Regions from separate parts of the Arthrobacter sp. D5-1 genome, predicted to be linked through region 2. Evidence: riboswitches for the same ligand, from Rfam matches in the RefSeq annotation. Region 2 holds a riboswitch; the other holds the start of a gene.
What was found. Region 2 has a riboswitch for cyclic di-AMP ahead of AYX22_RS05725 (M23 family metallopeptidase). Riboswitches for the same ligand answer to the same signal wherever they lie in the genome.
Positions count from the first base shown of each region.

Region 1: linked by a shared signal. The riboswitch ahead of AYX22_RS04510 (hypothetical protein) and the one ahead of AYX22_RS05725 (M23 family metallopeptidase) in region 2 are both predicted to bind cyclic di-AMP.

Region 1 covers NZ_CP014571.1:957,631-962,731, forward strand. Annotated here, with positions in the region: gene AYX22_RS04505 (aminotransferase class V-fold PLP-dependent enzyme) at 1-1,068, shown strand, start outside; gene AYX22_RS04510 (hypothetical protein) at 1,156-1,983, opposite strand; cyclic di-AMP (ydaO/yuaA leader) riboswitch at 1,987-2,174, opposite strand; gene AYX22_RS04515 (HAMP domain-containing sensor histidine kinase) at 2,250-3,779, opposite strand; gene AYX22_RS04520 (response regulator transcription factor) at 3,783-4,523, opposite strand.
Region 2 covers NZ_CP014571.1:1,221,978-1,227,078, reverse strand. Annotated here, with positions in the region: gene AYX22_RS05735 (NlpC/P60 family protein) at 50-823, opposite strand; gene AYX22_RS05730 (C40 family peptidase) at 923-1,669, opposite strand; cyclic di-AMP (ydaO/yuaA leader) riboswitch at 1,674-1,855, opposite strand; gene AYX22_RS05725 (M23 family metallopeptidase) at 1,980-2,810, opposite strand; cyclic di-AMP (ydaO/yuaA leader) riboswitch at 2,815-3,055, opposite strand; gene AYX22_RS05720 (metal-dependent transcriptional regulator) at 3,240-3,935, opposite strand; gene serC (phosphoserine transaminase) at 4,228-5,101, shown strand, end outside.

The sequences.
Region 1 (5,101 bases), 260 kb from region 2:
ACGCCGGCGGCTGCTGCCATCGAGGAATCTGCCGCCGCGTGGTTGCTGGACCTTCTCCACCTTCCTTCGAGTGCCGACGTCGGATTCACCACCGGCGCCACCACCGCCAACTTCGTGGGGTTGGCAGCGGGCCGCCAATATCTGATGGACGAGGCGGGTTGGGACCTTGAGGCGCTGGGGCTGACAGGCGCCCCACGCATCACCACCTTTGCGGGCAGGGAGCGGCACGCCGCAGTGGACCTGGCTTTGCGGTATCTCGGATTGGGTGCCTGCGTGCCCGTAGATGCCGACGAGGAAGGACGGATTCTCCCCGACGCACTTGCCGAGGCCATGGACCAGCAACCAGGACTGTCACTGGTCTGTCTGCAAGCGGGCAACCTGCATTCCGGCGCCTTTGATCCCATGGAGGAAGCCATTGCGGTGGCCCACGATCGCGGCGCATGGGTGCACGTGGATGGTGCTTTTGGTTTATGGGCCGCCGTTAGCCCGACGCTGCGGGCCCGGCTGGCGGGAGTAGAGGAAGCAGATTCCTGGGCCACGGATGCCCACAAGACGCTGAATGTTCCTTACGACTGCGGCTTGGCCATCGTTGCGAGGCCGGAAGCCTTGAGGCGTGCTTTCAGTGTTCACACAAGTTACCTCATTGCTACGGATGCCGGCCCGGGAGATCCTTTCGAGAAAGTGCCTGAGATGTCCCGCCGTGCCCGGGGCATCCCTGTGTGGGCGGCGCTGAGGCAACTGGGCCGTAACGGGGTGATCTCCATGGTGGAGCGGCTCGCTGCAAACGCCCGCGCGTTGGCTGAGGGGCTCGCCGCGATTCCGGGAGTCGAGGTGCTCAACGACGTCGTCTTCACGCAGGTATCGGTGAGCTTCGGCAGTGATGACCGCACACACCGTGTCACGCAACGGCTGATGGCCGAGGGCGCGGTGTGGATGTCCGGGTCCTCCTGGCGTGGCCGTGAAATCCTCAGGATTTCGGTGAGTAACTGGACCACGGATGCAGGGGATGTTGCTGCGTCCATCGCGGCGGTGCGCAGCGCGTTGGAAGCCGAACCGGAGTCTGTGTAACGCGAAAACCGCGCCGGTTCCCGCCATCCGCTCCAGTCTGTACTGGTGCGGGCGGCGGCAACCGGCGCGGTAATCAAGCAGTCTGGCTTAGTACCAGTTGTTGGCCAAGTGGAAGCCCAGGGCGGCCGACGGGGATCCGTAGCGTTCCTTGATGTAGTTCAAGCCCCACTTGATTTGGGTCTGGTAGTTGGTCTGCCAATCAGCGCCCGCGGTTGCCATCTTGCTAGCCGGCAGCGACTGGACAATGCCGTAAGCACCGCTGGAAGCGTTGGTGGCGGTCGTCCTCCAGTTGGATTCCTTCTCCCACAGGGTGTTCAGCGCAGTCATTTCGCTGGCGCTCCAGCCGTAGTTGCCAAGGATGCTGGCAGCGTAGGCTTTGGCAGCGGCGGGATCGTCCACGGCCTTGGGGGCGGCAGCAGCAGCTGCAGCTTCGGCAGCGGCGGCGGCAGCAGCGGCGTCGGCGGCCTGCTTGGCTGCAGCATCAGCGGCGGCCTTTTCAGCGGCGGCCTGGTCGGCAGCGGCCTTCTCGGCGGCGGCCTTTTCAGCGGCGGCCTGGTCCGCCGCGGCCTTCTCGGCTGCGGCTTTGTCCACGGCTGCCCTGTCAGCGGCGCCCTTTGCAGCGGCTGCATCCAAGGAAGCGGAGATTTCAGCTGTCTTGTTGTTGCTGACCTGGGCATTCGCCTGGGTCTCTGCAACGCGGCTTACCTCGGGAAGGGTCAGGGCGGCGTTGGCAGCAGTACCGAGCGATGCAACGCCCAGCGCAGCAGCTACAACACCGGCAACAACCGACATGCGGTGGCCGGACTTGCCCTGGCGGGCAGCGTTCTTGAGGACAGCCTGCGACTTGGTCAACGGTGCGTTGTGCTCATCGCGGTGACGCGCGGAAGGGCGCGTCTGATCATTAAATTCAGACATGTGTGATTACCTCTCAGCGCCTGCGGAGTTAGCTGTCGGGTTCGGATGAGGTCATCCGGCCGCGCATCACGCTGCGGCTTCACCCCAAGGGTCCGGCATAAATGCCTGGTCCCGGAGACTCTGGGTCCCCCGTCTCTGCCTCGGAGTAAGTACGGACTCCGGGAAGTGGCAGAGCTCGGCGCATCCCGGATGTGGGCCAGTTGGGGCGACCCACCCTTTCGACGGTACAGGAGGAATTCGTAGAAGTCACATTTAGGTAACAGAGATCACGACGACGGTGAGTCGCCTTGCTGGGTTCGTAACTTCTGTTCGGTGGCGACCGCGGGGAATCGAAGGGTGAATTCCGTGCGCCCTGGACGGGACGCCACGTGCACGCTGCCGCCGTGAGCTTCCACGATGGATTCAACGATCGACAGACCCAGCCCCGACGTGCCCTCGGACCCCGATCTCGCAGCGTCGGCGCGGGCAAAACGGGAGAAGATCCGGCCCTGGAAATCCTCTGGAATGCCGGGCCCGTTGTCCGTTACGGTCACCACTGGGCTGCCGTCGGCGGAGAGCATCACGCTCGTGACCACCGTGGTGCCGGCATCGGTGTGTTTACGGGCGTTGGAGAGAAGATTGGCCAGGACCTGGTGCAGTTGCGTAACGTCGCCGCGGACCGTGACGGGTTCATCCGGGAGTTGGAGTTGCCAAATCTGGTCCGGTGCCATGATTTTCTCGTCGCTGACAGTTTCAATCACCAACTGGGTGAGGTCCACGTCCGTGATCTTGAGCGCCTGGCCTTCGTCCAGCCTGGCAAGCAGCAGCAGATCCTCCACCAGGGTGGTCATCCGTTCGGACTGGCTCCGGACGCGTGCCAGCGACTTTCGGCCGTCATCGGTGAAGTTCTCGGTCATGCTCAACAGTTCGGTGTAACCGCGGATGGCCGTAAGCGGCGTTCGAAGTTCGTGCGACGCGTCCGCGACGAACTGGCGCACCTTGGTTTCGCTTTCCTGGCGGGCTTCCAAAGCACTGGAGACGTTGTTCAGCATCTGGTTGAGGGCATGGCCAACGCTGCCGACTTCGGTTCCGGGATGGGCGGCCGACGGCGGGACCCGCACCGCAAGTGCCACCTCACCGGCGTCGAGAGGGAGGCGGGAAACTTTGGTGGCTACCTCGGAGAGCTGCTCCAATGGACGCATGGTCCGCCGGATGATTACCGTTCCCGCGAGGCCGATCACAGCCAGTCCGCCGAGCGACACCAGAACCATGGTCCACACCAGCGAGGCCTCGGCGCTTTGCTTGTCCGCGAGAGGCAGTCCCGTCACGATCACGTCGCCGGCAGTTTCGACGGCCACGAGCCGGTAATCCCCATAGGAGAGCGATCGGTCCACAGGCCGGTTGTCCCGGGGCAACGACAGCAGAATCTGTTTGTCGTCCGCCGTGAGTTCGGCCCGCTTGCCGGAGGCCTCAATAACGCCTGGATTGATCACGGTTGTTCCATCGATCCGTGCGTTCAGCGTTCCAGCGGCCTGGCCGCGCGCTTCCAGCGGGTCCGGCCTTCCGGAGGGGGAGGACGGAAAGTTCGACGGCGGCCTGCCGAAGCTGGTCGCGCGGCTTGACGCCTGCTCCAACTGCCGGTCGAGCTGCTTGTTGAACACCATGTCCATGGAGGCGTAGCTGACCACTCCCACGGCAGCGCAAATGGCGACCAGCAAGGCCATGGCGACCAGGACCAGTCGGGTACGCAGGTGCCACGCGGAGGGGCTGAGCCAACTGCGGTGTGACTTTTTGGCCACTCCTGAAGGGGTGCTCAACGCCTAGTCCGCAGGCTTGATGACATAGCCGGCGCCGCGGATGGTGTGGATCATTGGAGGGTGGTTTGCTTCGATCTTCTTGCGCAGGTAGGAAATGTAGAGCTCCACGATGTTGGCTTGTCCACCGAAGTCGTAGTCCCACACACGGTCCAGGATCTGTGCTTTGCTGACCACTCGTTTAGGGTTCTCCATGAGGTAGCGCAAAAGCTCAAACTGGGTGGCGGTAAGCGGAATGTCCTCGCCGGCCCGGGTGACTTCACGGGTGTCCACGTTCAGGGTAAGGTCACCCACCACCAGTTCGGCAGTGTCCATGGCGGCCACGCCGGAACGCTGGACCAGGCGGTGCAGTCGCAGGAGGACTTCCTCCATGCTGAAGGGTTTGGTGACATAGTCGTCGCCGCCGGCAGCCAGCCCGACGATGCGGTCCTGCACGGCGTCCTTGGCTGTGAGGAAAAGCGCGGGAACTTCCGGGGCAAACGCACGGATGCGGTTGAGGACTTCCACACCGTCGAATCCGGGAAGCATGACGTCCAGTACGAGGACATCGGGCCGGAATTCTTTGGAAAGCTTCACGGCCCCAGGGCCGTCGCCGGCAACAGCAACTGACCACCCGGCCATTCGAAGCCCCATGCTCATGAGCTCAGCGAGGCTGGGCTCGTCATCCACCACCAGGGCACGGATAGGGGAGCCGTCCGGGTGGGAGAGTTGGGGAAGGTTGTTGGTCATGGAGTGCGAGGAGGCCATGGGACAACTCTCCGATCTGCTGGTTAGCCCGCGCTTTGCCGGTCCTGTGAGAACGCTGTGAAGTCAACACTAGCGACGTGGAAGTGCGGTGACACGTGTCCGGCCCCGGCCGACGCTCTCTCACGTCCCGTTGGTTTCCGGCCGACGCTCTCTCACGTCGCGTTGGTTTCCGGCCGACGCTCTCTCACGTCCGAGAGTGAGGCGATTTGCGGGGACACGGGGTCGAAAATGCGGGGATTTTCGTTTCCGCGATTGGACAACAGTTGTTTCAGATCGTGAGATTCCGCGGAGGCAGGGTTCGCGTGGAGGCAGATGCGCCAAATGCCCCCTGAAGCGAAGGAAATTCGGCAGGGCACCAAAAAAGGCGGTCGCGGCAGAATTGAGAGACGTTCATTTTAGGTCAGAACTGAATTGTGATTTGCGACACAATAGACCTTTGCGTCTCAAAATGTGGACGGTTCGGCGCTTTGTTACTTGCGTGTTGCCATTGTTACGTTGCACACTTCCAATGTGAACAAGAACTCAACAGCACCTGCAGCCGCAGCAACCTGGTCCAGCACACCCGCTGGCCATGATGA
Region 2 (5,101 bases):
CCCGCCGGCCTGAGCCTGCGGGGTGTTGCTGTCAAAACCAAAGGCTGGATCAGCCGTTCACGCGGATGAAAACCGGGCCGGAGCCTACGTTGACGCTGAACAGTGCCGTGGTGGATCCGTTCCATCCACCGTGGACTGCCTGGCCGTTGCCGACGTATACAGCGATGTGGGCCTGTCCGGCCAGACCGCCGTTGGCGTAGTAGGCGAGGTCGCCCGGCTTCGCTTCCGCTGCGCTGACCGTGCGGCCGAGGGAGAGGTAGCCGGCCGGCCAGTCGTGGAAGTTGATGCCAACAGCTGCCAGGGAGTTGGTTACCAGCATGGTGCAGTCCTGGGTGACGCCGAGCTGCGCATAGGCGGCAGCGGCAATTGCAGCACCCAGGCCACTTGCAGCGGCCGGAGCCTTTGCCTCAGGAGCCGCGGTGTTGACGGCCAACGTGGCGTTGCCGGCAGTTGCCGTGCTTTCTACTGCCTTCGTGGTTTCTGCCTTCGCAGGAGCCTTCTTCTCTACGGGGGCCGGAGCCTGCACCGTGGTGACCACGGGGCGCTCGTAGGAGATGGCAACGGTGGAGTCCGCAGCGATGGTGGCCTGGACTACCGACTGGACGTCAAGGGTGGACGTCGCGGTGGACTCACGGTCCACGGTGGTGTCGGCCGCGTTGGCAGCAACACTGCCGGTCAGGACCAGGCCTGAAGCTGCGGCAATAACAGCCGCCTGGCGGCCGACGCCGCCGGCGTTTTCACTGACGGCCTTGGCGATCACGGCAAGCGAGCTGGTCCTGGGGGCCTCAGCGCGATGCCGTGCAACCTTGGATGCACTGGTCATGGTTTTCTCTTTTCGTATCCGCGTGCAGTTGGGGTACACGCGGCTCATTGGCGCGCCAGCACTTGGGGGCATGCTGGCGAACCCCGAACCGGATTGTTTCTAGCGGAGGGTAAAGAAGGAGGATGTGCCAGTGGAGGCAGCCGAGTGCAGGAGCGTGCCCTGTCCCGGGTTCAATGCGCTGATCATCATGCCGTTGCCAACGTAGATGCCTACGTGTGCTCCGCCGTTCTGCATGACCAGGTCACCGGGGACAGGAGTGCTGGTGGGCTTCATGGCCGTCCAGGCGTTGACGCGCGGGATGCTGATGCCGGCCTGGGCGTAGACCCACTGGGTGAAGCCGGAGCAGTCCCATCCGTTGGGCGTGGTGCCGCCCCAAACGTAAGGGTGGCCGATTCCGGTGTAGGCGATCGCGGCGAGGCCGGAAGCGGCGGCGCTGGAAGCAGCATCCTTGGCTTCGGACGACTTCGCAGTCACGGCGCCTGCGGTGGCCTGGTTGCCGTTGGCCGCGGTGCGCTGGGTGGTCTGCGAAGCGCGCTGCACAACCTTGGGAGCTTCCTTGGTGGCCACTACGGGGCTCTCGAAGGAAACGGTGGCGGTGGGCTCTGCGGTGACTACCGCAGTGGTGACCATCTGCTGGGTGCTGGAGGCTTCCGACTTGGAAACGTCGGTGTCCGCTGCCTGGGCCGGCAAACCGACACTGAGGACGAGGCCTGAGGCTGCTGCCAGGACGACGGCCTGGCGGCCAACGGTACCGGCGTTGGATGAAACAGCCTTGGAAAGCGTGTTCAAGGGGTTCGTACGAACCGATTCGGCGCGGTGGCGCGCAGGGGTAGTGCGTGATGACACGAAGGTAGCCTCTCCCAATGCCTGCGAGGTGAGCTGTCGGATTCGGATGGGAGTCATCCGGCCACGCTGCTTCAAGGAAGCTTTGCGACTTAACCCCAAGGCCTTCTTGCGAAGACCAGAAGTGGTTCCCCCGCCCCTGCCAGACGATTTATGCGAACGGACCTCGAGTGGTGGCAGAGCTAGGCAATCCACTCAAGTGCACCGGCCCCCTAAAAAGCCGATGCGCTTTGTACGGTACAACAGTTGAACGCGAATGTCACATTCAGGTCACGGGTGTGTCACGAATGCGAGAGACAACCATCAACTGGACTTAGAGCCAGCCCATGGGGTCAACAACTTCACCGTTGACCTGTACTTCGAAGTGGAGGTGGCAGCCGGTGGAGGCGCCCGTGGTGCCGCTCAGCGCTACAGTGTCGCCGCGGCTGACCGTCTGGCCTACTTTGACGGTGAAGGACGACAAGTGGTTGTACGTGGTCTCAAGGCCGTTGCCGTGGTCCACCACCACGCGGTTGCCTCCGCCGTACTCGTGCCATCCGGCAAAGGTGACCTTGCCACTGGCCGCAGCATGGACGGCCGTGCCGCACTGGGCCACGAAGTCCTGGCCGCGGTGGAAGTCACCGGCACCACCTGTGAGGGGGCTGATGCGGTAGCCGAACGGGGAAGCCGTGGTCAGGGTGTCCAGGGGGCTGGCCATGGTGCCCGTGGACGAGGCACGCTGGATGCTGTCGGCGGACTGCGCACTGAGCAGCTGCTTCAGCTTGCCGTCGGGGTCGGCGGCGGTAGCTACCGCAGCACGGCTGAAGTCGATCTTGGCTGATGCAGCGGCGGAAACCTCGGGCTGGCTGCCCCCGGTGACGGCCAGGGCCGACTCGGTCTGACCGGATTCCGAGGTTGCCATGACCGGGCTGGTGGCCGGCAGACCGACAGTCAGGGCAAGTCCGGTGGCGGCAAGCGCAACTCCGGCCTTTTGCCCTACACCACTGGCTGCGGCGAAATCGGCAACCTGGCGCAACGGGCTCTTACGGCGACGCACCTGGCGTTCGGTGTCGCGTGGCCGGATCTCCGATACGACGCGGGCTGGCCGCAGCTCAGCAGCGGGGCCGGACGCGCGGCGGCGGCCCCTGACGTTCTGCGTTGTCAAACTCTATTCCTCTCTAAAAAGCCTGCGAAGTTAGCTGTCGGATTCGGGTCAGAGAGTTCAAAGACCCGGTCCGCACGAAGCGCTCACGGCACACAGGTATCCCAAGAGGGACTTGCGTAATGGGCACTTCTGCTGCGGACTTCACCCCAAGGCTGCTTCTTTAGACAGCCGCTTGTGGTTCCCCCGCCTCTGCCAGTGGTGGATGGCACACCTGTTCCGCTGGCAGAGCTCGGCTCCGGAACAGGTAACGCTTTGGTATCAGCGCTAGTAGATAACTATAGGCGATTAAGGCTCGCAGTAATAAATTCGTTATCAACAGGAACAGGCGTGGCGCGGCTGCCCCTTATCACTATTCCTGAAAAACTGCAGGTCACACGCGCGCTTGGAGCTCAAAAGTGAGATATGACACCGGGTGAAGGGAAGGGGGCCTCAGCCGACGGAGACGAAGACGTGCGCCGCCACCTCGGGCGGAAGTTCCAGTGCACCCTCAATGCCGGGGACCCGGACGGAAATGTACTCGCCTACACGCTCCAGCGAGACGGCCGCGCCGGGGCGGATACCACCCTCATCCAGCTGGGTAAGGAGTTCAGGCTCAACCTGGATGGGCTCCGCAAGGCGGGTAACTGCCACGCGGGAATCCGGTGCATAGCCGTCCATGGCCTGCAGGAGGTTGACGTCGAGGCGGGGGAACGGCTGGCTGGCAAGGCCACCGAGGGCTTCAAGGCCCGGGATGGGGTTGCCATATGGGGATTCGGTGGGGTGCTCCAGGAGTTCGTACAGCCGGCGCTCCACGCGCTCGCTCATCACGTGTTCCCAGCGGCAGGCTTCGTCATGGACATAGGCCCAGTCCAAGCCAATGACATCAGCCAGGAGACGCTCGGCGAGGCGGTGCTTTCGCATCACCTCGGTGGCGCGTTTCCGCCCCGCTTCGGTCAGTTCCAGGTGACGGTCATTGGAAACAATCACCAAGCCATCGCGCTCCATGCGTCCGATGGTCTGGGAAACAGTGGGTCCGGAGTGCCGCAGCCGCTCGGCGATGCGGGCCCTGAGAGCCACAATGTTCTCTTCTTCAAGCTCCAAAATGGTCCGAAGATACATCTCAGTGGTATCGATCAGATCCGTCATCCAGCTCAGCTCTCCTCGAACGCAGTTCCTTGCGTAATCTCCACCGTACCGCGTCCCTTGCCGGGTGGGCGGTGTAGACCGCCGCCCCATGAACGCCAACCACCAGCCTAGCTTATTTGGAATTACTCTGGATAATCCCGGTCGCATATGGTGGGCCTGCGTTCCACGTGGCGGACTATGACGGCCACAGGTTCCTGCCTCCGCGCCGGGTCAGGCAGAATTGGGGTGTCGAAGGGGCAGCTGATGCCACCTGCCACGACCCATCTCTAGCCGATACCCATTGGAGCCACACGTGAGCGACAACAGCATCACCATTCCCGCCGATCTGCTGCCCAAGGACGGACGCTTCGGCGCAGGACCGTCCAAGGTCCGTCCGGAACAGATCGAGGCCCTGTCTGCCGCGTCGTCCACCATCCTTGGCACGTCCCACCGCCAAGCTCCGGTCAAGAACCTTGTAGGTTCGGTCCGGGAGGGCCTCAGCCAGTTCTTCCGTGCACCCGAAGGATACGAAGTTGTCCTCGGCGTCGGCGGTTCCACGGCATTCTGGGATGTCGCCGCATTCGCCCTGGTAGAGAAGAAAGCACAGCACCTCTCCTTCGGTGAATTCGGTTCCAAATTCGCTGCTGCCACCAACAAGGCGCCGTTCCTTGATGCTTCCTCCATCATCAAGTCCGAAGCCGGCACCCGCCCGGTGGCACAGGCCGAAGCCGGCGTTGACGTCTACGCCTGGCCCCAGAATGAAACGTCAACCGGCGTGGCCGCCCCCGTCAAGCGCGTCGAGGGGGCTGACGAAGGCGCCCTCGTCCTGGTGGACGCCACGTCTGCTGCCGGCGGGCTGGATGTCGACGTCTCAGAGTCTGACGTCTACTACTTCGCACCGCAGAAGAACTTCGCCTCCGATGGTGGTCTCTGGCTGGGCCTCTTCTCCCCCGCCGCACTGGAGCGTGCGGCACGGATCAAGGCGAGCGACCGCTGGATCCCGGACTTCCTGGACCTGCAGACGGCTATCGACAACTCCAAGCTGAACCAGACGTACAACACGCCTTCCCTGTCCACGTTGGTCACCCTGGACGCCCAGGTGCAGTGGCTCAACAGCAACGGTGGCCTGGACTTCGCCAGCAAGCGCACGGCGGACTCCGCCAACCGCATCTACTCCTGGGCCGAGG